Regions from separate parts of the Herbaspirillum sp. 1130 genome, predicted to be linked through region 1. Evidence: predicted binding sites of a transcription regulator. Region 1 holds the regulator's gene; each other region holds the start of a gene.

Region 1 (10,455 bases):
CCGGAACCACCGGATGAAGCAAAAATGATGCCGTTTGCCTCTTTCCCCTTCCGGCGCCGGTCCGCTTACTTTCCCTGGGCCACCGTCACCAGCGCCGGACGCAGCAGACGGTCGGAAATCATATAGCCTTTTTGCAGCACGGCAACCACCGTGTTGGCTTCCTGCTCGGCCGGCACGGCCGAGACGGCCTGGTGCTTCATGGGGTCGAGCTTCTCGCCGGCCTGCGGGCTGACTTCCTGCAGCTTGTTCTTCTCGAAGGCCGAGGAGAGTTGCTTCAAGGTCATGTCCACGCCTTCCTTGAGCGATTCCAGCGAGGCGTTTTCGATCTTCAGGGCCATTTCCAGGCTGTCCTTGACCGCCAGCAGCGACTCGGCGAAGCCCTCGATGGCGAACTTGTGGGCCTTGGCGATGTCTTCCTGAGCACGGCGGCGGATGTTCTCGCCTTCGGCACGGGCACGCAGGAAGGCGTCCTGCATCTCGGCAGCCTTGGCTTCGGCTGCGGCCAGCTTGTCTTCCAGTGTGGGCTCGGCAGCGGCGGCCGGAGCAGCCTGCTCGGCGGCAGTGGCAGCAGCGGCGTCAGCAGCCTGGTTGTCTTGCTGGACGGATGGGTTTTCCTGTTTTTCCATGTCTTGCATTCCTGAATTACCTCCAACAAATCAATGATTTACGTGCGTGCGGCAGCCTGATGTGAAGCGCCGTCCGCCAAGGGATGCGGCACAAGTAGGGCATGTCCCTGCTTTTTCAAGGGCTTTTTGGCACTTTCCGGCGACTTTTTGCCTGTTTATGCGATTTCAAGAAGAAAAATGTTACGCGCGCTTACAGAAATTACGGGGTCTGACTTCAAGTTAATTCGACCCCGACCTAAACTGAATTCGAGTTCCCGCCCTTTGGGGCAGGCTCGTTTGACGGCATTCCCACTTCCCCTCATCGCTTGTCGCGCCAACAAGGTGTCATCATGAAACTGCCACTGATTGCGGCCATTATCTTCGTTGCCCTGTACAGCCTGCTGGCTACCGCCTGGATCAGCTATACGCATCTGGTGAGCGAATACACGCTCTGAGCGCCGCTACCCCCCGGTTTTTTTCTTGTATGAACGATCTGGACGCTTCAGACCAGGCAAGATCATTGCCGGACAGACAATATCAGCGACAGTAAAGACGTTCAGCCTGCCATTTTAGCAGGCTGAAGGCTGCAGACCGCCCCGGGCCGGCGGTCGATATGAAGCTTTCTGAAAAATCAGCGATCCGCGCCGAGTGCCTTTGCCCGCTCTGCGGCGATCGCCTGCTGGCGCGCCATCTCTTCGCGGGCGGCGGCATTGCTCATGGTCGGCCAGCCGGCCAGGTGCTGCTCGACGATCTCCACCATGCCGTTGATCCAGGCCGGTGATTCATTCAGGCAGGGGATGAAGTGAAACTCCTTGCCGCCTGCGTGCAGGAAGTCTTCCTTCACTTCCATGGCGATTTCTTCCAGGGTTTCCAGGCAGTCGCTGGTGAAACCGGGACACATCACGTCGATGCGGCGCACGCCCTGCCGGCCCAGTTCCTGGGCGGTGGGCGCGGTGTAAGGCTGCAGCCACTCGGCCTTGCCGAAGCGCGACTGGAAGGTGACCTGGTACTGCTCATCGGTCAGCCCCAGCGATTGCGCCAGCAGGCGTGCGGTCTTGTAGCACTCGCAATGATAAGGATCGCCCAGCATCAGCGTGCGCTTGGGCACGCCGTGGAAGCTCATCAGCAGCTTGTCCGGCCGGCCGTGCAGGTCCCAGTGATCCAGCACCGACTGGCGCAGCGCCTGGATGTAGGCATCCTGGTCGTGATAGTTGCGGATCAGGCGCAGCTCGGGAATGTTGCGCACCTGGCGGTAATGGTCGAAGACGGCATCGAAGATGGAAGCAGTGGTCGTGCCCGAATACTGCGGATAGGCCGGCAGCACCAGGATGCGCGTGCAGCCCTGTTGCTTGAGCTGATCCAGCACTTCGGGCAGCGACGGCGTGCCGTAGCGCATGGCATACACCACCTGCAACTGATGATGGCCGCGCCCGGCCAGTTGCACCGCCAGCGCAGCGGCCTGGCGCTGTGTATGCACGCGCAGCGGCGAGCCTTCCTCGGTCCAGATGCTGGCGTATTTCTCGGCCGACTTGGAGGAGCGGAAGGGCAGGATGATGCCGTTGAGAATGAACCACCACACCGCACGCGGGATTTCCACTACACGCGGGTCCGACAGGAATTGCTTGAGGTAGCGTCGCAGCGCGCCTGCATTGGGCGCATCGGGCGTGCCGAGATTGACCAGCACCACGGCGGTGGAGGCCGGGCTGCCGTGGGTGTAGGGAGGTTCTTTGCGGAAGGGCATGGTCGTTGAGCTTGGGCTTCTTGATGTTCTTGGTGTGAGGGCGATCAGGAAGCCAGCAGCTCGCGCGCGTGCTTGCGCGTGGTGGCCGTGATTTCCAGTCCGCCCAGCATGCGGGCGATTTCTTCCACGCGCGCCTTGGGGTCCAGCCCGTCGATGTCGGAGAGGGTCTTGCCGCCCTCGCTGCGCTTCTTGACCTGGTAGTGCTGGTTGGCCTGGCTGGCCACCTGCGGCAAGTGCGTCACGCACAGCACTTGCCGTTCCTGGCCGAGACGCTTCAAGAGCCGTCCGACCACTTCGGCGACGGCACCGCCGATGCCGCTGTCGACTTCATCGAAGATCAGGGTCGGTACCGTGGTGGCGGCCGAGGCGATCACCGAGATGGCCAGCGAGATGCGCGCCAGTTCACCGCCCGAGGCCACCTTGGCCAGCGCGCGCGGCGCCACGCCGGCGTGACCGGCCACCAGGAATTCCACCTGTTCCAGCCCGTATGCGGCCGGCTCCACTTCATTGAGCGCGATCTCGAAGCGCCCACCGGCCATCGACAGATCCTGCATGGCGGCCGTGACCGCCTCGCCCAATGCGGCCGCGGCCTTGGCGCGCGCCTTGGAGAGTTTCTGCGCCTGCGCCAGATAGGCTTGCTTGAGCTTGTCTTCCTGCGCGCGCAGAGCATCGAGGTCGCTGGCATCGGCCAGTTGCTTCAATTCTTCGGAGAGCTTGCGATGCTCCTCGGGCAGCTCATCGGGCTGCACATGGAATTTGCGGGCGGTCGAATGGATGGCTTCCAGGCGCTCTTCCACTTCCTGCAGGCGCGCGGGATCGAGTTCAACGCGGCCGAGATAATCATTCAAGGCATAGACCGCTTCCTGCAGCTGGATCTGCGCCGGTTCCAGCGCGTCGAGCACCGGCTTCAAGGCAGTATCGACATCGACCAGCTTGCTCAGCTTCTGCGTGATCGAGGAGAGTTGCGAGAGGATCGGCGACTCCGATTCCGAGATCACGCCCAGCGCCTCCTGCGCGCCACCGATGAGCGCCGCGGCATGCGACAGGCGGCTGTGCTCGGTGCTGATGTCAGCCCATTCGCCGGGCTTGACGGCCAGCTTGTGCAGCTCGGCCACCTGCCACTCCAGGCGCTCGCGCTCCAGCAGCACATTGCGCGCATCCTGCTCGAACTGCTCACGCTGGCGGGCCAGGGCGCGCCAGGTCTTGTAGGCGGCAGCCACCTCGCGCGCAGGTTCCAGCAGACCGGCCTGGCTGTCCAGCAACTGGCGCTGGGCATCGGCCTTCATGAGCGACTGGTGCGCGTGCTGGCCGTGGATGTCCACCAGCATCTCGCCGACTTCGCGCAATTGCGCGGCGGTGGCGGCGCTGCCGTTGATGTAGGCCTTGCTGCGGCCGGCATTGTCGATCACCCGGCGCAGCAGCACGCCGTCGTGCTCGCCGGTGAATTCGTGTTCGTCCAGCCAGGCCATCACTTCCGGCGTGGCGGTGAAATCGGCGCTCACATCCGCCTTGGCCGCGCCCTCGCGCACCACGCTGGGATCGCCCCGTCCGCCCATGGCCAGCGCCAGGGCATCGATGAGGATGGATTTGCCGGCGCCGGTTTCGCCGGTGAAGACGGAGAATCCGCGCGCGAATTCGAGCTCGATGGCATCGACAATCACGAAGTCGCGAATCGTTAAGGTACGCAGCATGGTGGTCTCGCAGCGGGTTGGACGGACAGGCCAGTAGGCTCAAGCGAGCCGGCACGCGATGGCCGGGCTTGATGCGGGCTTATTGTAATCGGCCTTCTATGGAGGGGTATTCATTCCAGTGCAGCTTCTCGCGCAGGGTATCGAAATAACTCCAGCCCTCGGGATGCAGGAAAGTGATCTTGTGCGCCGAACGGCGGATCACGATGCGGTCGCCATGCAGCACGCTGGTCAAGGATTGCATGTCGAAGTTGGCGCTGACCTCGCGCCCGGCCACCACCTGGATCACGATCTCGCAGGAATCCGACAGCGTGATGGGCCGGTTGGACAGCGAATGCGGAGAAATCGGCACCATCACGATCCCGTGCAGGCTGGGATGCAGAATGGGGCCACCGGCCGACAGAGCATAGGCGGTGGAACCGGTGGGCGTGGCCACGATGAGACCATCGGAACGCTGGTTGTACATGAAGCGGCCATCGACCTCCACCCGCAGCTCGACCATGCCGGAGGTGGAGCCGCGCGCCACCACCACATCGTTCAGGGCCAGCGCCCGGAAGATCTCGCTGCCATCGCGGTAGACCCGCGCTTCCAGCAGCGAACGCGACTCGGCTTCGACCTTGCCTTCCAGCATGTCGGCCAGAGCCGGTATCATGCGGTCCTGGGCGATATCGGTGATGAAGCCCAGGCGGCCCTGGTTGATGCCGATCAGCGGCACGTTGTAGGGTGCCAGCTGGCGCGCGATGCCGAGCATGGTGCCGTCGCCGCCGACCACGATGGCCACGTCGGCGTGATGCCCGATCTGCTCGGGCGTCATGCTGTCATAGCCTTGCAGGGCGATGTTCTCGGCGGTCTCGGACTCGAAGACCACGGTGTGGCCATGCGACTCCAGGAACACCGCGATGTCCGACAAGATCTGCGCGATGCCGACGGCCTGGAACTTGCCGACGATGGCGACGGTTTTGGGTACGGCTGCCTGAACGGGTAATTTGATGGGCCACATGCTGCGGATTAGACCATAATTTGAGATGACATTGTAATGAAACCAAGCGCTTCCTCCCTGCCCTCCTCGCCCGCTCCCTCCCCCATCGAGGCGGTCCTGTTCGATCTCGACGATACCCTGTGGGCCATCGAACCGGTGCTGGTGCGCGCCGAAGGCCTGCTCTACGACTGGCTGCGCGAGCATGCGCCCGCGGTGGTGGCGGCCCATACGATTGCCAGCCTGCGCGAACGCCGCATGGCCCTGATGAAGACCGACCCGATGTATCGCATCGACCTCTGGAAGCTGCGCCACACGGCGCTCTCCGAGGTCTTCCGCGAGCATGACGTGGACCTGGCGCTGGTCGACCCGGCCATGGCCCTGTTCTCCGAAGCCCGCAGCACGGTGGCGCTGTTCGATGACGTCGAACCGGCGCTGCTGCGCATGAAGGGCCGGCTCACGCTGGGTTCGGTCTCCAACGGCTTTGCCGACCTGGAGCGCATCGGCCTGGCCGGGCACTTCGGGGTCTCGATTGCGGCGCATCGCTTCGGCCGCGCCAAACCGGATCCGGCCATCTTCCATGCCGCCTGCGAGGCCCTGCAGGTCGCCCCGGCGGCGACGGTCTATGTGGGGGACGATCCGCTGCTGGACGTACAAGGTGCGCAGCGGGCCGGTTTGCGGGCAGTATGGATGAACCGTTTCGACCGCACCCTGCCCGAGGGCATCACGCCCGACGCCATCTGCCGCGACCTGCATGAGCTGCACGACTGGCTGCAGGCGCAAGCCTGAACCTTTGTTCAATTTTTGGAAGAACTGACGCGGCCGTCACATTTACCGGATATGCCGCTAGAATATGCCCCATGCAACTCGATAACCGCGCCCGCACACTCCTGAAGGCCCTGGTCGAACGGTACATCGCCGACGGCCAGCCAGTGGGCTCGCGCGCCCTGTCGAAACTGTCGGGCCTGGAACTGTCGCCGGCGACCATCCGCAACATCATGGCCGATCTCGAAGAGATGGGCTTCGTCGCCAGCCCGCACACCTCGGCCGGCCGCGTGCCCACGCCGCGCGGCTATCGCATGTTCGTCGACACGCTGCTCACCGTCGAGGCCATCGACGAGAGCGCCCTCGAAGGCCGCCTGCAGGCACGCCTGCAGCACAGCGGTTCGCCGCAGAAGATCATCACCAATGCGGCCCAGGTGCTGTCCTCGCTGTCGCAGTTCGCCGGCGTGGTGATGACGCCCAAGCGCGAATCGATGTTCCAGCAGATCGAGTTCCTGCGGCTGTCGGAAAAGCGCATCCTGCTGGTCATCGTCGACCAGGGCGGCGACGTGCAGAACCGCATGCTCCTGACCGACGTCGACTACACCCCGAGCCAGCTGACCCAGGCCGCCAACTACATCAACCAGCATTACGCCGGCCAGTCCTTCGACCAGGTGCGCATCCACCTGCAAGGCGAACTGCGCCAGCTGCGCGACGACATGACCGCGCTCATGCAGGCCGCCGTCGAAGCCGGCAGTGACGCCATGAACGAAGAGGCCGACAACAACGTGGTCATCTCCGGCGAACGCAACCTGCTGTCGGTGACCGACCTCTCCTCCAACATGAATTCGCTGCGCCGCCTGTTCGACATGTTCGAGCAGAAGACCGGGCTCTTGCAGCTGCTGGATGTGTCCAGCAAGGCCACGGGCGTACAGATCTTCATCGGCGGAGAATCCCAGCTGGTGCCGATGGACGACATGAGCATCGTCACCGCCCCCTACGAGGTCAACGGCCGCATCGTCGGCACCCTGGGTGTGATCGGACCGACCCGCATGGCCTACGAACGCGTCATTCCCATCGTCGACATCACGGCCAAGCTGCTTTCCAGCGCCTTGAGCCAGCACTGATCCCGGCCAGCACAACCGTCGCGCCAGGACGCAAAAAAGCCATGTGAGACCTCACATGGCTTTTTTACATTTTTCTTCATGCAGCCTTGCCGGAATCAAGCCAGGCAAGCGAAAGCAAACTTACTTCTTCACTTTCTTGCAGTTTTTGCAATGACCGTAGAGGGCCAGGGCATGGTCGGCGATCTCGAAACCGTGCTCCTGGGCAATCTTGAGCTGGCGCTTCTCGATTTCGGCGTCGAAGAATTCCTCGACCTTGCCGCAATCCAGGCAGACCAGGTGGTCGTGGTGCGAGCCTTCGTTGAGTTCGAAGACGGCCTTGCCGGTCTCGAAGTGATTGCGCTGGAGCAGGCCGGCCTGTTCGAACTGGGTCAGCACGCGGTAGACGGTGGCCAGACCGACATCGAGGTTGTCAGAGAGCAATTGTTTGTAGACGTCTTCGGCGCTGAGATGGCGCACGGAGGTGTTCTGGAAGATTTCGAGGATCTTCAGGCGCGGCAGGGTCGCCTTCAGGCCGCTGGCCTTCAGTTCGGATGGATTGTTCGGCATGGTAGAGTGGGTTCCCGGGTTTTACTGGTCTCGAACAGGCGCGGCGGTCCACTGGGAAGACCTGGCGGACCGTTCCGGCGGGGCGGTGGGGAACGCCCTTTTACACCCGGAACGCACTCATGCCTATTTAAGAAGTAAGTTCTAGCTTATCATATAGCGCTTTAGGCTCATGGCTCAACCCGGTTGAAATCTTTATGCGCATGCTTTCCCGAATGAAGTCCCGTCATCACACCACCGCCATCGGCGTCCTGGCTGCACTGGCCGTCTCGCTGGCCGGCTGCTCCTCGACCAAGGCACCGGAACAGGCAGCACCCACCGATACTTCGGGCGTGAAGGTGACCGGCAAGAGCAACAGCCTGTTCGGCTTCTTCAAGCCCTACCGCATCGACATCCAGCAAGGCAACTTCGTCTCCAAGGAAATGGTGGCGCAACTGCGCCCCGGCCTGACCCGCGACCAGGTGCGCTTCGTGCTGGGCACGCCGCTGCTGACCGACATGTTCCACAGCAACCGCTGGGACTACGATTTCCGTCTGGCCAAGGGCAACGGCGAGATCATGACCAGCCGTGTCTCGGTGTTCTTCAAGGATGACCTGCTGGATCACGTCGAAGGCGGCCAGAACCTGCCCACCGAAAGCGAATACCTGACCCTGATCACTGACGCCAAGGTCGGTTCCAAGGCCGGCTTCAGCGACAAACCCAAGGACGACAGCGAGATCAAGCCCGCCTCGCCGGTGGCGCCTTCCTCGGCCACCAACAAGTAAGCCAGGCAAGCCCCGTCCTTCGCACTTCTTTCTTCCGAGTTTTACATGACTGCACTGAATATCGCGGTGACCGGCGCTTCCGGGCGCATGGGCCGCATGCTGATCGAAGCCATCCTCAACGCCGAGGGCCTGCACCTCTCCGGCGCCCTGGATACGCCCGCCTCGCCTGCCATCGGCACCGATGCCGGCCTGTTCCTGGGCAAGACCACCGGCGTGGTCATCGAATCCGAGCTGGCACGCGGCCTGGCCGGTGCTGACGTGCTGATCGATTTCACCCGTCCGGAAGGCACGCTCAAGCACCTGGAATACTGCGCCGCCCACGGCGTGAAGGTCGTCATCGGCACCACCGGTTTCGAGGCCGAAGGCAAAGCCGCCATCGCCGAATTCGCCAAGCGCACCGCCGTCATGGCCGCGCCCAACATGAGCGTGGGCGTCAACGTCACGTTGAAGCTGCTGGAACTGGCCGCCAAGAATTTCTCGCACGGCTACGACATCGAGATCATCGAAGCCCACCACCGCCACAAGGTCGACGCTCCCTCGGGCACTGCGCTGAAGATGGGCGAAGTCATCGCCGATGCGCTGGGCAAGAAGCTCGACGACGTCGCCGTCTACGCCCGCGAAGGCGTTACCGGTGAGCGCGATCCGTCCTCCATCGGTTTTGCCACCGTGCGCGGCGGCGACATCATCGGTGACCACACGGTCCTGTTTGCCGGCATCGGCGAGCGCATCGAGATTTCGCACAAGTCCTCCAGCCGCGTCTCGTACGCCATGGGCAGCCTGCGCGCTGCACGCTTCCTGGCCGACAAGGACACCGGCCTGTATGACATGCAGGATGTGCTGGGCTTCAAGTAAGCCGAGCCCGCAATCACAGGAAATGCCCGACGCTGCCGCGCCCCACCAGGTCCGGCAGCGAATTTTTTTGGGGTCCGCCGCTCCAAGCGACTCACCCCCATCCAACCGTCATTGACTCCCTGCCGCGTACGCGCGGCGTCTTTCCCGAAAGCACCTACCATGGAACAGAACGTTGGATTTGCCCACTACTGGGCCCAAGGCGATGCCGTTTCGCACTCGGTGGCCTATCTGCTGTTGCTGATGTCGATCGCCAGCTGGTTCTACATCCTCTCCAAGGCCTGGGCCGCCTGGCGCATCCGCCGTGGCAGCAATGCCCTCGAACAATTCTGGCAGGCCCCGACGCTGGCCGACGCCACCGCCGCCATGCAGCGCCTGGACAGCGAACAGATCTACACCCCCATGGCCGAACGCGCCGCCGAAGCGGCCGACATCGGCACCCGCCAGCAGGGCACACCCTCGCTCAACGCCGCGACCGATCCGGGCGAACTGATCACGCGCACCCTGCGCCGTGAAATCAACCGCGTCTCGGCGCGGCTGGAACGCGGCCTGACGCTGCTGGCCTCGGTCGGCTCGACCGCGCCCTTCGTGGGCCTGTTCGGTACCGTCTGGGGCATCTACCACGCGCTGGTGGCGGTCTCGGCCAGCGGCACGGTGCAGATCGACAAGGTCGCCGGTCCCGTGGGCGAGGCGCTGATCATGACCGCGCTGGGCCTGCTTGTGGCGATCCCTGCCGTGCTGGCCTACAACGCCTTCACCCGCATCAACCGCGTGGTGCTGGCCGAACTGGATGGCTTCGCACATGACCTGCATGCCTACCTGACCACCGGCGAGCGCGTCGGCGGCATGCGCAAATAATTTTTCGACACCCGAACCGAGAGGAGTCCCACATGAGTTTCGGCGGATTCAACGACAACCAGAACTCGGCCCCGATGGCCGACATCAACGTCACCCCGATGGTGGACGTGATGCTGGTCCTGCTGGTGATCTTCATCATCACCGCGCCCATGTTCACCCACGCCCTGAAGCTGGACCTGCCCACCGCGCAGTCCAACCCGGCCCCGGAAAAACCGGAGACCATCACCCTGGGCATCGATGCCGCCGGCAAGCTGTACTGGAACGACCAGCCGGTCAGCGAAGCGGACATGGATGCGCGCCTGGCCACGGCTGCGGCCAAGAAACCGCAGCCCGAGCTGCAACTGCGGGCCGACAAGTCGACCCGCTATGAAATGATCGCCGAAGTGATGTCGGCCGCGCAGGGTGCGGGGCTGACCAAGCTGGGCTTCGTCACCGACCCCAAGGGCGGCGGCAAGAGCAACAGACAAGCAAACTGAAAGAGAGCAGGCATGGCCACCGTACAACTGGCGGGCGACCGCATCACCGACTGGGACAGTTTCCAT
Region 2 (10,455 bases), on a different contig from region 1:
CCAGCACGGCGGAGAGCACGTCGAGGGCGTAGGCTTCCTGGTCGGCTTCCACATTGCGCAGGGCGGGCACCTTCCAGGCCATCACGACATAAGGATTTTCAGCCGGTGCCTTGACGGTGACGCGGCGCAAGCCCAGTTGCTCGGGCTCGTTCTGCGGCTTGCCCTGGGGCACGGGGTGGGACGGGATCTTGCCGAAATATTTTTTGGCCAGGGCCAGCACGCGCTGGGCATCGACATCCCCGGCCACCACCAGCGTGGCGTTGTTGGGGGCGTACCACTGGCGATACCAGCCGGCGATGTCCTGCACCGTCATGTGCTGCAGGTCGTCCATCCAGCCGACCACGGGGTGGTGATAGGGGTGGGCGGTCCAGGCGGCGGCGTTCAGGGCTTCATTCAGCAGGCCCATGGGCTGGTCATCGGTGCGCCAGCGGCGTTCTTCCATGATGACGCGGATTTCCTTGGCGAATTCCTTGGCGTCGAATTGCAGGTTGGCCATGCGGTCGGCTTCGAGCGCCATCACCTTTTCCAGATGGCTCTTTTCGATCTGCTGGAAGTAGGCGGTGAAGTCATTGGCGGTGAAGGCGTTTTCCTGCCCGCCCAGCTCGGCCACCAGGCGGCTGAATTCGCCGACCTTGTGGTTCTTGGTGCCCTTGAACATCATGTGTTCCAGCGCGTGCGATACCCCGGTGGTGCCGTTGAGTTCATCGATGCTGCCGACCTTGTACCAGACCATCTGCACCGCCGTGGGGGCGCGCCGGTCTTCCTTGACGACCACTTTCATGCCGTTGGCCAGCACGAATTCGCGCGCCGGCTCGGCCCGCACCTGCGCCGCCGTAGCGGCCAGGAGGCTCAGCAGGGCGGTGGCCAGGAGGGCTCTGATCTTCGATTTCATGGGCTGTGCTCTGATAAAATGCAGGATTCATTGACCCTGGCGGCCATGCGCGGGTCTTGTGGAAGGGCAATTGTAACCTGTCCACTGCGGTTGTCAGGGCAGCCACGCGCCTGCCGTCCCGCCCTCCCCCCGCCCCGGCCGCAGCTACCATCCAGCCTATCCGCCATCCGATGTTCAGTTTTTTCAAAAGAAAACCCAAACCGGAAGCGCAACCCGCGCTGCCGCCCCAGGCCGAACCGGCAGCCCAGCCGGCCCCGGTGGTTCCGCCCCCGACTGAATCCGTTGCTCCTGCTCCTGCCGCTCCCGCTGCGGTTCAGCCACCAGTTGCCGCGCCTGCACCGGTAGCACCGCCAGCCCCGACGCCGATCGCTGACCCGGAGCCTGTGCCCCAACCCTTGACTGCCCCGGCCGCCCCCCCGGAGCCGGTGGCCGCCATCGAAGAGTCCGCCGAAGAAGTCGAGATCGTCGCCGCGCCGGAACCGGCCCCAGAGGTCAAGCGCTCGTGGCTCTCGCGCCTGAAGGCCGGGCTGTCCAAGACCTCGAGCAACCTGACCACGCTGTTCGTGGGTGCGCGCATCGATGAAGACTTGTACGAGGAACTGGAATCGGCCCTGCTGGTATCGGACGCCGGCGTGGAAGCCACCCAGTGGCTGCTGGCCGAGCTGAAGAAAAAAGTCAAAAACGAGCGCCTGACCGAAGCCGCCCAGGTGCGCACCGCCCTGCGCACCCTGCTGATCGACCTGCTGCAGCCGCTGCAGCGCCCGCTGGTGCTGGGCCGCGACAAGCCGCTGGTGATGATGATTGCCGGCGTCAACGGTGCCGGCAAGACCACCACCATCGGCAAGCTGGCCCTGCATCTGCAGGCGCACGGCCAGTCGGTGCTGCTGGCCGCCGGCGACACCTTCCGCGCAGCCGCCCGCGAGCAGCTGGCGGTCTGGGGCGAGCGCAACAACGTCCAGGTGATCGCGCAGGAATCCGGCGATCCGGCCGCCGTCGCCTATGACTCGGTGCATTCGGCGCAAGCGCGCGGCACCCATGTGGTGATGGTCGATACCGCCGGCCGCCTGCCGACGCAATTGCACCTGATGGATGAACTCAAGAAGATCAAGCGGGTCATTGCCAAGGCGATGAACTCGGCACCGCATGAAGTGCTGCTGGTCATCGACGGCAACACCGGCCAGAATGCGCTGGCCCAGGTCAAGGCCTTCGATGATGCACTGGGGCTGACCGGCCTGGTGGTGACCAAGCTGGATGGCACCGCCAAGGGCGGCATCCTGGCCGCCATCGCCAAGACCCGCCCGGTGCCGCTGTACTTCATCGGCGTGGGCGAGAAGATCGAAGACCTGCAGCCGTTCAATGCCACCGAATTCGTCGATGCCCTCCTGAGTTGAACCGATGATTGAATTTACCCGGGTTTCCAAGCAATACGCGCGCGAGGTCTATGCCCTGCGCGACATTACGTTGTCGGTGAAGAAGGGCGAATTGATCTTTTTGGCCGGCCCTTCCGGTGCCGGCAAGTCCACGCTGCTGAAGATGATCGCGGCCATCGAGCGGCCCACTTCGGGCAAGCTCACCGTCAGCGGCACCGACATCGCGGGCTTGAAACCTTCCGGCCTGCCCTACCTGCGGCGCAACCTGGGGCTGATCTTCCAGCAGCAGAAGCTGTTGCTGGACCGCAATCTGCTGGCCAACGTGATGCTGCCGCTGATCGTGACCGGCTCTTCCCGCCCGGATGCGGAAAAGCGCGCCCGCGCCGCGCTCGACAAGGTCGACCTGCTGGAGAAGGCCATGTGCGAGCCGCTGGAACTGTCCGGCGGTGAGCAGCAGCGCGTGGCCATTGCACGCGCCATCGTCAACCGTCCGCAGATCATTCTGGCTGACGAGCCGACGGCCAATCTGGACCGGGCCAATGCCAACAAGGTGCTGGCCGCCTTGAAATCCTTCCACGGCGTGGGCGTGACCTGCCTGATCTCGACCCACGACGAAAATTTCCTCACCGGTGCCGACCGCATCATCTACCTGGACCGTGGCCGCATCGTCGATGGCTGGCACAACGGCGTAGCCAATCCCGTGGAGGTGTCGCCATGAACTGGCTCCGACAGCATTTCGCCGCCATTGCGGACGCCCTGCGCCACCTGCTGCGCTCGCCGGGCAATTTCCTGTTGAACGTGCTGGTGGTCTCGATTGCGCTGGCGCTGCCCTTTGCCGGCCTCTCGGCGCTGGAAAACGTGCGCCCGATCTCGGAGCAGATGTCGGTGGAGCCGGAGATCAGCATCTTCATGAAACCCGATGCCAGCCGCGAGGCCGCGCAGGCCGTGGGCAAGACCATCAGCCAAGTGTTGAAGGACGGCAACACCAATGGCAAGGTCGAGTTCATCCCGCGCGAAAAAGCCTTCGATGCGATGAAGAGCAAGACCGGCCTGGCCGACGTGCTGGCCACGCTGGGCAGCAATCCGCTGCCGGACAGCTACGTGGTGCGCCTGCCCGGCTTCGAGAACGCCATGAATGCCAGCCGGGTGGATGACATCGCCCAGCAGCTCAAGAAGCAGCCGGGCGTGGATACGGTGCAGATCGATTCCGAATGGGTCAAGCGCCTGGCGGCGCTGCTGCGCATCCTGCGGCTGGTGCTGCTGTTCCTGGGGATCACGCTGGGGGCGGTGGTGGTGGCGGTCGTTTTCAACACGATTCGCCTGCAGGTCATGACGCAGCGCGACGAAATCGAGGTCTCGCGGCTGTTCGGGGCGACCAATTCCTTCATCTATCGTCCGTTCTATTACACCGGCGCGCTGCTGGGCCTGTGTGCGGGCGCGGTGGCGCTGGGGCTGGTGGTGGCGGCGCAGCAGCCGCTCAATGAAGCCATCCTGGATTTCGCCCACCTGTATGCCTCGGAATTCCAGCTGGCCCTGCCCAGCCCCATGGCCATCGGCCTGCTGCTGGCCATCAGCGGCTTGTTGGGCTTGTTCGGGGCGATGCTGTCGGTGCGCAGGCAGTTGGCGAGGAAGGCCTGAGCCGGCAAATTCGCTGCTCAGAAGAAGTAACGATCCCAGCCTGGGGATGCCACCGACTGGCGTGAGCCCCTTCTGCGCTTGCTAAAGGGCTCGCACGGCACCCTGGTCTGCGCCAGGACCAGGCGATAGCTGCCTGCCCGGCCACCCGTGCGACGATAGATCGCCAAGGCGTGGCGATCCAGCAGTACCTGCAACGACCACCAATGATCGCTCTGACGCAGATGCAGGGAGATCACCGGATCGATCCAGCCGGCAAACCACGATAAATGTTCCGCAAGCCGCCGCAGGCTATTGACGGTATGCCGGGGCCGGCGCGGGATGAATCCGAGAACGCCGAACCGGTCGAATTCGGGGAGGGTCCATAGCGCGTCGTGATGTCCGATCCGATTGCGCACGTCACGTATCCGCTTGAGGAGGGTGACGACGCGTTTCCTGAATTCCGGACTGTCATGGGCAAAGAGGGCAATATCCGGGGCATGCGGAAATACCTCCGCCAGGATCGCCGCTTGCAGTCCGGCGGGCTGGGCACGATGGGCGAGCCCGCTGATGAGGACTTCCCAGAAACCGAAGGGCAAAGCGGCCACCACGTCATCTGGCGTGACGATATATGAAGATGGCTTCCTTCCCATGACCTTTTCCATCGCGCAGATCACATCGGCACGCGATTTCGGACTCAATTTATGGATCGGCGGCAGCACGGCCGGTGCAGCCGGATTGATCGCATGCGCCGGATTGGACCTGGGCATCATCCAGCCAAATGATTCAGCCGCGCCGTAATGGCGTGACAATGCACCATGCAAGGCATTGCGCAGGGAGACCTCGACATCGGCCAGCAATGGCAGCAGCCCTGCGGCGACGGCCTGGTTCCAGGCATAACATCCCAAGGTATCCTGATATGAAGTTGTCAGAAAGAACTGCTGGAGCGTGGATAACCGAGGAGCAGTGAGGTGTTTCAGCATGCCGCCAGCCTGTTGAAAATTGGGAAGCCCGGGTGCTATACTCGGGCCCATAGAGACAGGGGTTTTCCAATCATTTGGTCGTGCCCCTGTAAATTGAGGACAAAGCCCGCTCACTGCGGGCTTTGGACTTTCTGGCGGGAAATTTTATCGATCCTGCCTGTCCGCAACAATAAGTTGCTCCTCTCCCCGTCTTCTTATCAGAGCCAACCTCGTCGATTGACGAGTTGTCATGCGACAAAAGCTGTCTCCCCTGCACTGTTGGCCAAGCCGTTGCCGCACTTCATATAGGCCTTGGCGCGCTGCAAAAAAGTGTTACAAGTTTCTGGCCCCCTTTTGACCCCTGTCGCAACTTTTGTCGCCCAAAGGCGACTAATATGAAGGGAATGGGATGCAATGATTGGCTGGACAGCAATAGATTAACGCTATTACTCCCTCACTATCATGCTATTAGCACTCCCGGGTGACGAGTGCTAGAATACCTTATCGAATTGCTCCAGTTTTCCGGAGCACTGCATCAAACAGCAGCGGCCACGAGGCCGCGCCAGGGAAGTTGGGAACATTGCCCCTGGCATCCGAAGCATTTGCTTCCTACCGTTTCATACTGTTTCCGCAAAGGAACCAAGGAGAATCCATGAAAACTGCGTCTGCACACACTGCACTCATGCCTGCCGAGTCCAATGCACTCGCGCTGGGTTTTTCCGGCAGCCTGGGCAATATCGACGCGTATATCTCGGCAGTGAACCGCCTGCCCATGCTGACCCACGAAGAAGAGATCAAGCTGGCGCGCGACCTGCGTGAAAAGAACGACCTGGGCGCCGCTCAGAAGATGGTGCTGTCGCACCTGCGCCTGGTGGTGTCGATTGCCCGTGGCTATCTCGGCTACGGCCTGCCGCACGCCGACCTGATCCAGGAAGGCAATATCGGCCTGATGAAGGCCGTCAAGCGCTTCGACCCGGCCCAGAACGTGCGTCTGGTGTCTTATGCCATGCACTGGATCAAGGCCGAGATCCACGAGTACATCCTGAAGAACTGGCGTCTCGTGAAGGTCGCGACCACCAAGGCCCAGCGCAAGCTGTTCTTCAACCTGCGCAGCCACAAGGAAGGCCTGGACGCGATGACGCCGGCCCAGGTCGAGGCCTTGGCCAAGACCCTGGACGTCAAGCGCGAAGAAGTGATCGAGATGGAAACCCGTCTGTCCGGTCGCGACATCGCCCTGGAGTCGCCCACCGATGATGAAGATGACAAGTTCGCCCCCATCGCCTACCTGTCCTCCGACAATTCGGAACCGACCCGCGTGATCGAAGCCAAGCAATACGACCGCCTGCAGTCCGAAGGCCTGGAAGCTGCACTGTCCAAGCTGGATGACCGTTCGCGCCGCATCGTCGAAGCCCGCTGGCTCGCCAATGACGACGGCTCGGGTGCAACCCTGCATGAACTGGCTGACGAGTTCGGCGTGTCGGCCGAGCGTATCCGCCAGATCGAAGCAGTCGCGCTGAAGAAGATGAAGACCGCGCTGCAGGCTTACTCCTGATCCGGATTTCATTCAGGTCAGCAGCAATGAAAAAGGCACCCTCGGGTGCCTTTCTTTTTATCCAAACGATTTATATCGTTTCAAGCCATCACGACAGCAGCAACTTGATGTCATGCGCCAGCGTCTGCGGCCCTTGTCCGTGCTTGACGAACAGGCGGATGTGTCCCTGCGGATCGAATACGTAGCTGCCCGCCGTGTGATCCATCGTATAGCTGCCCGGCTGCTTGCCCGGCACCTTCTGGTAGAACACCTTGAATTCCTTGGCCACCTTCTCGGTCTGCTGCAGGTCGCCGCGCAAGCCGAGGAAACGCTTGTCGAAGGCCGGCACGTATTGCGCCAGCACTTCCTGGGTATCGCGCTCCGGATCGACGGTCACGAAGAGCACCTGCACGCGGTCGGCATCCGGTCCCAGTTCCTTCATGACGTTGGACATCTCGACCATGGTGGTCGGGCACACGTCCGGGCACTGCGTATAGCCGAAGAACATCACCACCACCTTGCCCTTGAAATCGGCCAGAGTGCGCGGCTTGCCAGTGTGGTCGGTCAGGGCGAAGTCCTTCGCGTAATCCAGCCCGGTGACATCGGTATTGTTGAACTTCAGTTCAGGCTTGGACGGCCCGCAGGCCGCCAGCAGCGTTGCGCAGCCGGCCAGCAGCAGCGCCGAGAGGAATCGTTTCATGCGTTCAGGGAATCAGAAACTGCGGAACAGGAAGTAATGGTCCACCAGCAGCACCGCAAACAGGATGGACAGGTAGACGATCGAATAAGCAAAGGCCTTGCGCGCGATCAGGTCGGTGTAGTGGCGATAGATCTGCCACGAATACCAGAAGAAGATCGCACCCAGCACGATGGCGGTACCCAGGTAGATCAGGCCGCTCATGCCGATGGCAAAGGGCAGCATGCTCACCGCCAGCAGTGCAATGGTGTACATCAGGATGTGCAGCTTGGTGACCTCCATGCCATGCGTGATGGGCAGCATCGGCAGGCCGGACTTGGCGTAATCGTCGCGGCGGTACATGGCCAGCGCCCAGAAATGCGGCGGGGTCCAGATGAAGATGATCATCACCAGCACCCAGGCCTGCATCGGCACGTCATTGGCCATGGCCGCCCAGCCCAGCGCGGGCGGCATGGCACCAGCCAGGCCACCGATGACGATGTTCTGCGAGGTCGCGGGTTTCAGGATGATGGTGTAGATGATGGCGTAGCCAACGAAGGTGGCGAAGGTCAGCCACATGGTCAGCGGATTGACCAGGTTGTACAGCACCCACATGCCCAGGCCACCCAGCACGCCCGAGAACACCAGCGTCTGGCCTACCGTGATTTCGCCGCGCGCCATCGGACGGCGGGCGGTGCGGGCCATGCGCGAATCGATCTCGCGCTCGACCAGGCAATTGATGGCGAAAGCCGCGCCGGCCAGGAGCCAGATGCCCAGCGTGCCGAAGATGACCTTGTGCCAGTCCGGCAGGTCAGGCGTGGAAAGGAACATGCCGATCACGGCACAGAACACTGCCAGCTGCGTCACGCGCGGCTTGGTCAGTGCCCAGTACTGGGCGATGCGGTTGGGTTGGGCGGTCAATGTGGTCATGGCGTGACGGGCCGGGCGGATGCTGGTGGAGCAGCGGCGGCCAGGCCGGAGGGTGCGTAACGGACCTTGTAGTTTAACATGACCATCAGGATGACCAGCAGCGCCGCGCCGCCGTTATGGATCACCGCAATGGCCAGCGGCCAGTTCAGATAGATGGTCGCCAGACCAGTACAGAGCTGCAAACCCAGCACCGTCAGCATCCAGCGGGCGGTCTTGCGCAAGCCTTCATCACGCAGCGCGCGGTGTGCCAGCCATACAACATACAAGATGACGACAAAGGCAAAACTGCGATGTACCCAGTGGATCGCGGTCAGCGCTTCCACCGGCAGGTAGTCGCCCGAGGAGGTCATGCCGAGGTGGCGCCAGAGCGTGAAGCCGTGTTCGAAGTCCATCTCCGGCACCAGCTTGCCATTGCACAGCGGGAAATCGGAACAGGCCAGCGCCGCGTAATTGGTGCTGACCCAGCCGCCCAGCGCGATCTGCAAACCCAGCAGGGCCGCGCCGATAGTGGCCGGCACCACCAGCGCGCGGCCTGCGGGCGAGACCGGCACATGCTCTTCCTGCCGCGCCCCCAGCCAGGCCAGCATGGCCAGGAGCGTCAGGCCCAGCAGCAAGTGGATGGTGACGATGATGGGCTGCAGCTTCATGGTCACGGTCCAGGCACCGAAGGCGCCCTGCAGGCAGACGAAGCCCAGGAGCGCCGTCGGGAACCAGGGACGGAACTGCAGTTCGGTCTTGCCCGACTTGATCCAGCGCCGCCAGGCGGCCACCATCAGCACGATGATGAGGAAGCCCACGGCCATGGCGAAATAGCGGTGGATCATTTCGATCCAGGCCTTGGCCCAGGTCACCGGACCAAACGGCATGGCTTCCTGCGCGGCATTGATGTGCTCATGCGCCAGCAGCGGATTGGCATGGCTGTAGCAGCCCGGCCAGTCGGGACAGCCAAGGCCCGAATCGGTCAGGCGCGTGAAGGCCCCGAACATGATCAGGTCGAAGGTAAAGAACAGCGTCACCCACACCAGCTTGCGGTATTTGTTGGCCACGCCCTGTGCGCGCCACACCAGCGCCAGCGGAATCAGGGCCACCACGAGCCCGGTCAGGCCCAGTTGTATCAGCGTCGTTGCATTCATCTTGAGTCAAACGTGCGTCACTGCGCGCAGGCGATCCATCCGCATCAGCCGATGGAGGAAGCGCGCAGCAATTTGGAAATGTCCTTCTTCATCTTGCCGGGATCGGGGTCCTTGGGGAAGCGCATCATCAGGTTGCCCAGCGGGTCGATCAGGTAGATGTGGTCTTCGGCCGAGGTGCCGGCATCGGCCGGCAACCAGGACTGCAATTTGCCAGCGTCAACCCGAAGGATATCGGTTCCGTCGAATTCGCGCAGGAGCAAAGTCGCAATCGGTGCGCGATCCGTGACCAGCCACACGCGCTCGATACGCTCCATTTCCTTGCCTTGCATCAGCCGCAGCTGGCGCATGGTCAACAGTTTCTTCTGGCAGGGTTCGCCGCAGTCGCCGCGATCGACCTGCAGCATCACCCACTTGCCCTTGTAATCCTGCAGCCTGGCCGGACCGCCATCGATGGCACTGCTGCCGAGATCCGGAATCGGATACTGGCGCGGATCGATCAGCGCACCATAGTTGTTGCGGCTCTGCGGTTTGATCACGTAATAGGTGAGGTAGGAAGCGATCATCGGTGCGGCACACACGGCCACCACCGCCAGCATCTTCCAGCGGCCAATGCGGCGGCGGCGCACCTCGTCGGCGGATGCGGCTTGCGCGGATTGCTCAGCTTCAGGCTTTGTCATGACGACCACGTTTGAATCCTGTCACGATGAAAAAAAGAAGAGCCATGCCCGCCAGTGCGTACCACTGCACGGCATAGCCACGATGACGATCGATACCCAATGACGGAGCGGGCCAGTCGCGCACCAAGGTATCGCCCGCCGCCCCGCCCTGCTCGATCACCAGCGGTGCCAGCGTTATACCGCTGGCCTTGGCCAGTGCCGGCACATCGAGATTCTGCAGGATGGCTTGCGGACGCGGTGCATCGGCCGTCCCCAGTTGCAGCACATGCCCGGCATCGCGACGCAGGATGCCTTCCACCTCGGTAACGCCCGATGGCGGCGGCACCTGAGGCACGCGCGTGCGATCGGCAGCATCGCGCGGGGCCCAGCCGCGTGCCACGACCACGGCCGGTCCACTGCCCTCGGGCTGGAACAGCGTGAGGACATGGAAACCAACGACACCGTTGTAGGGGCGGTTCTCCAGATACAGCGTCCACTGCGCAAGATAGTGGCCGCGCAGGCGGATCTGTCGAAACTCCGCATCGCTCGCGTCAACCGGCAGCGCACTCAGAGGAGCCTCGCTGCCCCGCGCCTGCATGCGCTGCTGCAGGGCCAGCTTCTCCTCGGCGCGATGCGTCTGCCACTGGCCCAGCGCAATGCTGGCGGCAGCCACGAGCAGCGTGGCGCAAAA
Region 3 (10,455 bases), 320 kb from region 1:
TGCCGTCATTGGTGCCATTGTCGGTGTGGTACTGCTTGGCATTGAAGAAGGTGCCGCTGGCATTGAAACGCAGGCCGCGCTGCAGTTCGCCATAGGCCGCCAGTTCCAGTCCGCGCACGCGATTGCGGCCATCCTGGGTGGTGGTGCTCACGCCATTGACCAGCGTGGTGCTGGCATTGGCCTGCTCGATCTGAAATACGGCCGCCGTGGTCGTGATACGGCCCCAGTCAATCTTGGCACCCGTCTCCACCTGCTTGGACTTGTAGGGCGGGAAGAGCTGGTTGGGATTGCCGTCGCTGGCCGAAGTGAACCCACCGGCGCTCAGGGCCGCCGTGTAGTTGGCATACAGCGAAACGTTCTGCACCGGCTTGACAACCACGCCCAGCACCGGCGAGATGGCGGTCTTGTTGGAGGTCTGCGTGGCATCCACCAGGCTGTGCGAATACACCTGCTGGCGACGCAAGCCGGCGGTGATGCGCAGGCGGTCATCGGCCAGCGACAGAGTATCGGTCAGCGCCACGCTGGTCAGGCGGATCTGGCTTTGCGGCGTGGGTTCGCCACGTGCGCCGCTGACCGCGGGCAAGGCGACCGGACGATACAGATTGGAGGTGACGCTGCTGCTCTCGGAGAGGTAGAAGTAATCGGTCTGCTGATCCAGCATGTTCACGCCCAGCATCACGGTGTGCTTGATGCCGCCGGTGTTGAAGCGCGCACGCATGCCGACGTCGGCCGAAGTGGAAACGACCTTCTGGTCGTAGTAACCGTTGTAGAGCGCCGCCGTATCACCGGCCGCATTGAGGATGGTGGCGCTGGGCCAGCTCTGGGAAGACGTGGCCTCGTGATAACCGACGGCACCGTAGGCGGTCAGGTGGTCGTTGATGTCGTATTCCAGGCGGGTGGCGACGGCCTTGTCATCCGATTGCAGGGTGGTGCCGGGATAGAGGTTGGTCTTACCCGAGGGCGCTTCCGGCATCACCAGGCTGCTGATGCTGAATTGCGGACGGAAGTTGCGGGTATCTTCGTGCTGGGTGTAGGCGTCCAGGCTCCAGCGCACGCGGCCGCCGTTGTAGTCGAGTCCGACCGAGCCCATGTTCTGCTGCTGGTTGCTGCCGGACAGGCCGGTGTTGCCATCGGCATAGAGCGCGTTCACGCGGATGCCCCACTCCTGCTGCTCACCGAAGCGGCGGCCGAGGTCGGCCTTCAATCCGAACTGCGAATTGGAAAGATAGGTGGCCGTAACGCTGGAGATCGGATCTTCGTGCGCACGCTTGGGAATCAGGTTGACCGCCCCGCCCACGCCGCCGGCCGGGCCCATGCCATACATCAGCGTGCCCGGTCCCTTGAGCACTTCGATGCGCTCGACCATGGAGATGGGCATGCGCGTGAGCGGCACCATCCCATACAAGCCATTGAAGGCCACGTCATTGGCCGACATGGTGAAGCCGCGAATCTGGTAGCTGTCGCCGAAACCGCCATTGCCATTGGTGTTGCGCACCGAGGCATCGTTGGCGATGACGTCGCCGATGGCGCGCGCCTGTACATCCTCGATGCCTTGCGAGGTGTAGTTGGTGGTGCTGAAGGGCGTGTCCATCACGCTGGCCGTACCCAGCACGCCGAGACTGCCGCCGCGCGCGACCAGTCCACCCGCGTAGGGCGCGGTGGGGTCGGCACTTTCGGTGATCGTGACGGTGGGCAGAACGGCATTGGCATTGCTGCCGGTGGTGGCCGTCGGTGCAGCCACCGTGTAGCCGCCGTCTGCGTTGCGGATCGCTTGCAGCGGGGTGCCGTTGAGCAGCGCGGCAAACCCTTCCGCTACCGTATAGCGGCCGGAAAGACCCGCGCTCTGGCGGTCGCGCGTGATGGCCGGATCGAAGGAGAGCAGCACGCCCGCACGGCGGGCGAAGCTGTTGAGGCTTTGGTCGAGAGGACCAGCGGGGATGTCGTAGGCCTGGCGCTGGGCATCGGTGGCCTGCGCCTGCACACCTGCCACGGGGCTGGCGAAGGCGGCCAGGATGGCCAGTCGGGACAGGGTCGGACGCGAGGGGAAGCGGGTTCGGATGGTCATGGATGTCGTTCGATGGTGAGCTTCAGAGGGCTTGCTATCTGGTAAACCGAACGAGATCCAAAAACCTGCAGAGAAATTTTAAAAATGTTTTATATCCATGCCGGCCTCAGGTGGCGGTCCGTGGCCGCAAGGTGATCCAGTAATCCGTGAAGGTATCCACCCGCACCGGCAAGGTCCGCGCAATCGCGGCCAGGATGCGTGCCGGCTGGTCGAGCGGAAACACGCCCGAGATGGGCAATCCGGCCACCGCCGGATCGCAGCGCAGCTTGCCGGGGAGATAGCGATCCAGCTCGGCCACCAGTTGGCCCAGCGGCATGCGGTCGGCCACGATGACACCATCGGTCCAGGCGATGGCCTGTTCATTGGCGGCAAAGAGGCGGCCGACAAGCCCTTGCGCATCGAACAGCCCTTGACGCCCCGCATCCACGCGCACAGGTGCATTCTCATTTTGCGAATGGAATTCCACCGCGCCCTCATAAACGGCAAGGCGCATGCCCTCCTCCGCATCGCGCAGCTGGAAGCGGGTGCCCAGTGCGCGCGCCTGCCCCAGCCGTGTCTGCACGAGGAAGGGACGATAGGAAGGGCGCTCTTCATGTCCCGTGGTGATGAGCACTTCGCCGCGATGCAGGCGGATCAGGCGCTGCCGCTCATCGAAACTGACGTCCACGGCAGTGGCGCTGTTGAGTTGCAGCAGGGTGCCATCGGCGAGCGTGATCCGGCGCCGCTCTCCGGTGCGGGTGGTGTAGCCGGCCATCCAGGCCTGCCACGGTGTCCATCGTGCTGCGCTGGCCGCCAGCAGCCCCGCGCCGGTCGCCACGCACAAGGTCTTGAGCGCAAAGCGGCGGTTGTTGCGCGTGCGGGCTTCGCTGGCACCGATGCTGCCGTGGGCCAGCGCGCGCGGCAGCGTGGCGACGCGCTCGCTGAGCGATTGCAGCCGCTGCCAGGCCAGCTCGTGCTGCGGCTGTTCGGCGCGCCAGCGGCGGCAGGCTTCGTGCTCATGATCGGTGGCGTTGCCCGATTGCAGCCGCACCATCCAGTCGATGGCGGCCATGACGATGTCGTCATTGGGGGCCGTGCGCTCAGAGCCCATATTGCAGCCGGTAGCAGGCGGTGAAGGCGCGCTTCATGTATTGCTGCACCGAACTCAGCGACACCTCCAGCCGCACCGCGATCTCGGCATAGGCCAGGCCATCGAGCTGCGACAGCAGGAAGGCGCTGCGCACCTTGGGCGGCAAGCCGGCCAGCATGGCGTCGACTTCGTTGAGGGTTTCCAGCACCAGCAGCTGCGCTTCGGGCGATGGCAGGTGCTCGGGCGGCATCTGCGCCAGCATTTCCAGGAAGGCGGCCTCCAGCGCGCAGCGACGGAAATGGTCGATCATCAGGCCGCGCGCGATGGTGGCCAGCAGGGTGCGCACTTCATCGACGATGAAATCGCGGCGCGAGACCATCATCCGCACGAAGGTATCCTGCGCCAGGTCGGCCGCCAGCTCGGCATTGTCGGTACGGCGGCGCAGCCAGCCCAGCAGCCACCGGTGATGCCCGGTGTATATGCCAGCGATGTCGTGAGGACGGGAAGGAGCGAGGTCGGCCATGACCGCAAGATGTAATGAGAACGTGTCTCATTATAATCTGTAAATGCGGTGGCGGGTCGCCCCGGTTTTTGGTCGATATGAAAGAAAAAGCCCCGGCACGAAGGCCGGGGCTTGTCATTGCTGCTCCCGCCGGAACCGTGACGGTCCCGGAGGTGAAGCTTGATGCAAAATTACTTGACCACGCTCAGCAGGGTACGCTTGCCGCCCTTGTAGGTGTACAGGGTCAGGGTACCGTTCAGGATGTCGCCCTTGGCGTCGAAGGCGATTTCACCGGTGACGCCCTTGTGCTTGATCTTGGCCAGGACCGGCAGGTAGACCTTGGGGTCGGACGAGCCGGCCTGCTTCATGGCGTCAGCCAGGGTCATCAGCGCATCGTAGGTGTACGGTGCGTAGATCACGACGTCCTGGTTGAACTTCTTCTTGTAGGCAGCCTTGAAGTCTTCCAGCGGCTTCTTGCCTGCTTCGGTCACGCCACCGGCTTCGGCACAGACCACTTCGCTGTCCTTCAGGCCAGCACCGGCCAGGCTCGGCAGTTCGGTGGTGCAGATACCGTCACCGCCCATGAACTTGGCAGACACGCCCAGCTGATCCATCTGGCGCAGCATCGGGCCGGCCACGGCATCCATGCCGCCGAAGAAGACCAGGTCCGGCTTCTTGGACTTGACCGAGGTCAGGATGGCGTTGAAGTCGGTAGCCTTGTCGGTGGTGTACTGGGTAGCCACGATGGTGGCACCGGCAGCCAGGGCGCTCTTGCGGAATTCTTCGGCCACGCCTTGACCGTAGGCAGTGCGGTCGTCGATGACGGCCACGTTCTTGCCCTTCAGTTCATTGACGGCATAGCGGCCCAGGACGCCACCGAGCTGGCCATCGTTGGCCACCACGCGGAAGGCGGTGTTGAAGCCTTGCTGGGTGTACTTGGGGTTGGTCGCCGACGGCGAGATTTGCGGGATGCCGGCGTCGAAGTAGATCTTGGAAGCCGGGATGGTGGTGCCGGAGTTCATGTGGCCGACCACGCCCTTGACCTTGGCATCGACCAGGGCCTGGGCCACGGTGGTGGCTTGCTTCGGATCGGAAGCGTCATCCTGGGGGACCAGCTGGAAGGTGACCTTCTTGCCGCCGATCTCGAAGCCCTTGGCGTTGAGTTCGTCCACGGCCATGCGGGCACCGTTTTCATTGTCCTTGCCGATGTGCGCGTTGGGACCGGTCAGAGGAGCGACGTGACCGATCTTGATGACTTCTTGTGCCTGCGCTGCCCCTGCGAACGAGAACGCTGCCACCAGTGCCGTAGCGACAGGAATCATTTTGATTTTTTGCATGAATTGCTCCTATTACTTCCAATGAAAGATTGAAAACGCAGTTCGTTGTGCCATTTGTTATGTGCGCTGACCGATTCTGACCACCGTGTGGACGGCAACCTGATCGGAAAGCACCGCAGCGCCTCCCAGTCGCTGACCGGTTCTTGCTTGCGGACTCTGCTACTGCAAAAACCGAGCCATGCCTTGCAGCATCGCCACTCGGGCGCTTTCCCCAGGGGCATCCCCGGATAAAAAGGGACGGAGCCACAGCAGGCAAGCGGCCCGGCCGCAGCGCCAGGCCAGGCGGGGCAGTTCCTCCATTACACCGCCCCGCCGGGCAGAATACACCGTAATGGTGCGGCTGGGAGAGCGAGTTCCGTGCCAACGCGGCGCTTCATTCATATCGCACGTTTTATGCACTTTTTTGAATCGGGATGCGAAGGAGTGCACCAATTAGGGTGGGGAAATAGCAGAAAGCTGCACTTGTAACGAGGCTGGATTGGGGTGCCAGCCTCATTCCCGGGGATCAATTCTCGTATTGCGGGAATTATTCTTCATTTGACCCCGGATCCGGGACCCTGCTTGCGGAAGGGCCAGATGAACGATGGCCGCGGTGGCCTGTGCGCGATTTCATTCATCCCGGCACGGTCAGAATGTGTAACGTCCTTGGACATACAAGGTCCGCGGCGCACCGACCAGCTTTCCCAGATTGCCATCCACGGTACGGGTGAAGTAGCGCCGGTCCAGCAGGTTGTTGACGCCCGCGGTGAGGTCGAATCCCTTCTTGCCCGGCACCTTCCAGCTCGCCTGCGCATTCCAGAGACGCACGCCCGGGATTTCTCCGATGCTGCCGTCGGCGCTTTCGGCGACGGTGTTGGCTTCATCGGCAAACTGTCGGCCCTGGTGCGTGGTCGACAGGTTGAGCGTCCAGGGACCGGTTTGCATGCGCACCCCGAGCGTATCGGTCGTGCGTGCATAGAACGGCAAGTCCTTGCCTGGATTGCTGCCTGACTTCTGCAGGGCGCGGGTGTAGGTGTAGTTGGCGAAGACCGACCAGCCTTTCAGGGGGCTGTCCGGAGCGAAGGCATAGTCCATCGCCAGTTCGACGCCATCATGCTGGGTGCGGCCGATGTTGCGGAAGACGTTGGGCGTCGTTCCCTGCACCGACACGATCTGGTTGTCAAAATTGATGTGGAACACCGTGGCTTCGGCGGAGGCCTGTGCGCTCTTCCAGCGCATGCCGCCTTCCATCGTCCGGGCCAGTTCGGGCGACAGCGGATTGGCGGAAGACATGGTGTTGAGTTGCGAATTCTGCACCACGCCGAAGGAGGTGTTGTAGTTGCTGAACAGGGTCAATTGCTCCGTGAGCAGATACGCCAGGTTGATCGAGGGCAGCAGCTTGTCGTTGGCCACTTCATAAGGATCCTTCTTGCCCATTTCGTAGCGGCTTGACCGCACCTGTTCGAAACGCAGGCCCGGCGTGATGCGCCATCTGCCGAATGCAATCTTGTCGTCGATGCAGCCGGCATGGGCATCGGTACTGTTCTGGAACTGGGTGAATCCGCTCAGCGCGCCGGTGCGGACCGCTTCGTTGTAGATGTTGTCATTCCCGCGCTCGCGGATGGTGCGGTAACCCACGGTGACATCGTGCGTAGTGCCGCCCCAGGCGAATCGCTGCGTGTAGCGGGGTTCGATGCCCAGCGTTTCATAGTTGCGCGGCTGATGCGAGAGGCGCACGCCGGTCACGTTGATCAAGCTGCTCTGGCGGGTCGCCTGGTTGAAGTAGGTCCGGATCTCCAGCTCCTGATGATCCGACAGCGTATTGAGGTAGCCCACGTCGAAGCCTTTGCGGGTACCGCTCCAGTTGTCGCGCTGGCGGGTGTTCTGGAACGGGTCGGCGGCGTACTGCGCGGTGGTGAGGCCGCCCGGCGTGCGGCTCAGCACGTCGTAGTAATTGAACTTGGCGTGGAGTTCGGAACGCGGGGAAATTTCGTAGCGTATCTTCAGCGCAAAATCGTTGAGATGTTCATCGCTCTTGTCGCGCCATCCGCTGCCGTCCTGGCCCGAGTACAGGAAGGCCATGCCCAGGCCATTGTCGCTCTGGCCGCCGGCAAAGGCGGTGTACTGCGCATTGCCACCACCCTTGCCGTAGCTGTTGTAGCGCACCGAGGCATCACCCGAAATGCCCTCGCTGGCGGGAATGGAGCGCGTCTTGAAATTGATGATGCCGCCCACGTTCTGCGGGCCGAAGCGCACCGCGCCGCCGCCACGGATGACGTCGATCGATTCGATGTTGTTCAGGCTCAGGGGCGCAAACGAAAGCTGGGGCTGGCCATAGGGCGCCACCGACAAGGGGATGCCATCCAGCAGGACGGTGGAGCGCGGCGAAAAGCGTCCGGTCAGACCGCGCACGCCGATGTTCAAGGCGATCGCGCTGCCGGAGCTACCGGCGCTGTCGCTGGACTGCACGCCGGGAATGCGGCGCATCACCTCGCCGATGCTGACGGCGCCGGTGCTGTCGATCTCCTGCTTCTTGACCACGGTGCGGGCACCGGGATAGGTCTTCACGCTGCTCTCGAAGCCAGTGCCGAGCCAATCGCTGCTGACCTGGATCGGTTCCAGCCCCGCCGGCCCGTCGGGCGCCGCGGACTGCTGCGCCATGCCGGCCAGCGGGAAGCCGAGCATCACGAGCGAGGCAAGGGTTGAAGTGGCGATACGCAGATCGCGTGCATGGTTGAATGGGGCCTGATTGTTCTTCATTGCATTTCGGTCCAATAAAAATACTGGCGAACCTCCGCCGTTCATTTCTTATAAAAAAAGGCTCTTCCGGACTGATCCGAAAGAGCCGCAATAATAATGATTCGCATTCTATTTTTTACATATTCAGAGCCATGCCTGCATTTCTCTTAACTGACCTCGAATTTTTTTGAGTGCCGCTGCGCAGACCAGGCGCGCAAACACGGCAATTGACGCCTTGAAAATTCCCCAACCCATCCCTATACTTAGCACTCGTCACGGCAGAGTGCTAACAGCGCCGCCGGGCGCAATCCCCTTTTTCATGCGGTGACGTCTGCTGCATTTGGAAGAAAACCGTTGCAGGCATCGCCGCAATCAATGCTAACTTATTGAAAATTAAGGAGTTCTCATGAATCTTCGCCCTTTGCACGATCGCGTTATCGTCAAGCGCCTCGACCAGGAAACCAAGACTGCTTCCGGTATCGTTCTGCCTGACGCAGCGACCGAAAAGCCGGACCAAGGCGAAGTCCTGGCCGTCGGCAACGGCAAGATCCTGGAAGATGGCAAGGTCCGCCAACTGGCCGTGAAGGTCGGCGACCGCGTTCTGTTCGGCAAGTACTCCGGCCAGGCCGTGAAGATCGATGGCCAGGAACTGCTGGTCATGCGCGAAGAAGACCTGTTCGCCGTCGTCGAGAAGTAATTCGGCATCCGGCCTTCCTTTTCCTTCTATATAGATAGAGAAAACGTGAAGGCCATCGGCAACAAGACAGCAGCCGGTGCTCCCTGAATCTTCAGGCCCGAGCCCGGCGACATGAACTGAACCGAATTTCTGGAGAATCCAACATGGCAGCAAAGCAAGTTATTTTCGGCGATGAAGCACGCGCCAAGGTCGTCAACGGCGTCAACATCCTGGCCAACGCAGTCAAGGTCACCCTGGGTCCCAAGGGCCGCAACGTCGTGCTGGAGCGCAGCTTCGGCGCCCCGACCGTGACCAAGGACGGCGTTTCCGTCGCCAAGGAAATCGAACTGAAGGACAAGCTGGAAAACATGGGTGCCCAGCTGGTCAAGGAAGTCGCTTCCAAGACCTCCGACAACGCCGGTGACGGTACCACCACCGCCACCGTGCTGGCTCAAGCCATCGTGCGCGAAGGCTTCAAGTACGTCGCCGCCGGCTTCAACCCGACCGACCTGAAGCGCGGTATCGACAAGGCTGTCACCGCCATCGTCGGTGAAGTGAAGAACCTGGCCAAGCCCACCACCACCTCCAAGGAAATCGCTCAAGTCGGCTCGATCTCGGCCAACTCCGACGCGGACATCGGCGACATCATCGCCAAGGCCATGGAAAAGGTCGGCAAGGAAGGCGTCATCACCGTGGAAGACGGCAAGTCGCTGGAAAACGAACTGGACATCGTCGAAGGTATGCAATTCGACCGTGGCTACCTGTCGCCGTACTTCATCAACAACCAAGAGAAGCAGATCGTCGCTCTGGACAATCCCTTCATCCTGCTGTTCGACAAGAAGATCTCCAACATCCGTGACCTGCTGCCGGTGCTGGAACAAGTCGCCAAGGCTGGCCGTCCGCTGCTGATCGTGGCTGAAGACGTCGAAGGCGAAGCCCTGGCTACCCTGGTGGTCAACAACATCCGTGGCATCCTGAAGACCGCTGCCGTCAAGGCTCCTGGTTTCGGCGACCGCCGCAAGGCCATGCTGGAAGACATCGCCATCCTGACCGGCGGCCAAGTGATCGCCGAAGAAGTCGGCCTGACCCTGGAGAAGGCTACCCTGGCTGAACTGGGCCAAGCCAAGCGCGTTGAAATCGGCAAGGAAAACACCACCATCATCGACGGCAACGGCGAAGCCGCTGGCATCGAAGCTCGCGTGGCAATGATCCGCACCCAGATCGGCGAAGCGACCTCCGACTACGACCGTGAAAAGCTGCAAGAGCGCGTGGCCAAGCTGGCCGGCGGTGTTGCACTGATCAAGGTTGGCGCTGCCACCGAAGTCGAAATGAAGGAAAAGAAGGCCCGCGTCGAAGACGCCCTGCACGCTACCCGCGCTGCTGTTGAAGAAGGCGTCGTGCCTGGCGGTGGCGTGGCCCTGCTGCGCGCTCGCGCCAACGTCAAGGACTTGAAGGGCGACAACGCCGATCAGGAAGCCGGTATCAAGATCGTGCTGCGCGCCATCGAAGAGCCGCTGCGCCAGATCGTCTTCAACGCCGGCGACGAGCCGTCGGTGGTGGTGAACAAGGTGCTGGAAGGTTCGGGCAACTTCGGCTACAACGCCTCCAACGGCACCTACGGTGACCTGGTGGAACTGGGCGTGCTGGATCCGGCCAAGGTGACCCGTTCGGCCCTGCAAAACGCTGCCTCCGTGGCCAGCCTGATCCTGACCACCGACGCCCTGGTGGCCGAAGTGACCGAGGACAAGCCGGCCGGCCTGCCTGGCGGCATGGGTGGTATGGGCGGCATGGACGGCATGATGTAATTGGCCTTCCGGCTGCAGGCCATGCATCGCATGGCCTGTGCTGCAAGCAAAAAACCCGCATCAGCGATGATGCGGGTTTTTTGTTGGGCGGCGATCGGAGCGGATCCGGAGTGCAAGGCCTCCTCTCCGAGCTGGCGCAGCTGAGTTGACCGAGCATCGACCTCACAAAGGTTTCTGCATAAAAAAAGACCCGCATCCTTGCAGATGCGGGCCAAAACATCGGGCTCCCACGAGCCCGATGCAGTGCCAGAACTTAGAAGGTGTGGCTCAGGCCGGCGTTGAT

What was found. Region 1 encodes HrcA, which represses chaperone genes, less so after heat shock. Its sites were predicted from a motif close to TTAGCACTCNNNNNNNNNGAGTGCTAA; they were not measured.
Positions count from the first base shown of each region.
Region 2: a site for HrcA is predicted at 5,307-5,333, ahead of rpoH (RNA polymerase sigma factor RpoH). Genes of this name have one in related genera too.
Region 3: a site for HrcA is predicted at 7,955-7,981, ahead of groES (co-chaperone GroES). Genes of this name have one in related genera too.

Region 1 covers NZ_JAFICQ010000002.1:483,364-493,818, reverse strand. The annotation lists gene grpE (nucleotide exchange factor GrpE) at 66-635, opposite strand; gene hemH (ferrochelatase) at 1,237-2,346, opposite strand; gene recN (DNA repair protein RecN) at 2,391-4,037, opposite strand; gene JOD78_RS11030 (NAD kinase) at 4,117-5,034, opposite strand; gene JOD78_RS11025 (HAD family hydrolase) at 5,071-5,799, shown strand; gene hrcA (heat-inducible transcriptional repressor HrcA) at 5,871-6,899, shown strand; gene fur (ferric iron uptake transcriptional regulator) at 7,020-7,445, opposite strand; gene JOD78_RS11010 (outer membrane protein assembly factor BamE) at 7,658-8,206, shown strand; gene dapB (4-hydroxy-tetrahydrodipicolinate reductase) at 8,252-9,058, shown strand; gene JOD78_RS11000 (MotA/TolQ/ExbB proton channel family protein) at 9,218-9,913, shown strand; gene JOD78_RS10995 (biopolymer transporter ExbD) at 9,946-10,389, shown strand; gene JOD78_RS10990 (barstar family protein) at 10,402-10,455, shown strand, end outside.
Region 2 covers NZ_JAFICQ010000006.1:90,639-101,093, reverse strand. The annotation lists gene JOD78_RS24690 (pitrilysin family protein) at 1-892, opposite strand, end outside; gene ftsY (signal recognition particle-docking protein FtsY) at 1,063-2,283, shown strand; gene JOD78_RS24680 (ATP-binding cassette domain-containing protein) at 2,288-2,980, shown strand; gene ftsX (permease-like cell division protein FtsX) at 2,977-3,900, shown strand; gene JOD78_RS24670 (Abi family protein) at 3,918-4,859, opposite strand; gene rpoH (RNA polymerase sigma factor RpoH) at 5,521-6,390, shown strand; gene JOD78_RS24660 (SCO family protein) at 6,479-7,069, opposite strand; gene cyoE (heme o synthase) at 7,082-7,975, opposite strand; gene JOD78_RS24650 (COX15/CtaA family protein) at 7,972-9,108, opposite strand; gene JOD78_RS24645 (cytochrome C oxidase subunit I) at 9,153-9,785, opposite strand; gene JOD78_RS24640 (SURF1 family protein) at 9,772-10,455, opposite strand, start outside.
Region 3 covers NZ_JAFICQ010000002.1:807,423-817,877, reverse strand. The annotation lists gene JOD78_RS12460 (TonB-dependent receptor) at 1-2,065, opposite strand, end outside; gene JOD78_RS12455 (FecR domain-containing protein) at 2,172-3,155, opposite strand; gene JOD78_RS12450 (sigma-70 family RNA polymerase sigma factor) at 3,145-3,657, opposite strand; gene JOD78_RS12445 (branched-chain amino acid ABC transporter substrate-binding protein) at 3,828-4,973, opposite strand; gene JOD78_RS12440 (TonB-dependent siderophore receptor) at 5,601-7,712, opposite strand; gene groES (co-chaperone GroES) at 8,098-8,388, shown strand; gene groL (chaperonin GroEL) at 8,532-10,172, shown strand; gene JOD78_RS12425 (porin) at 10,426-10,455, opposite strand, start outside.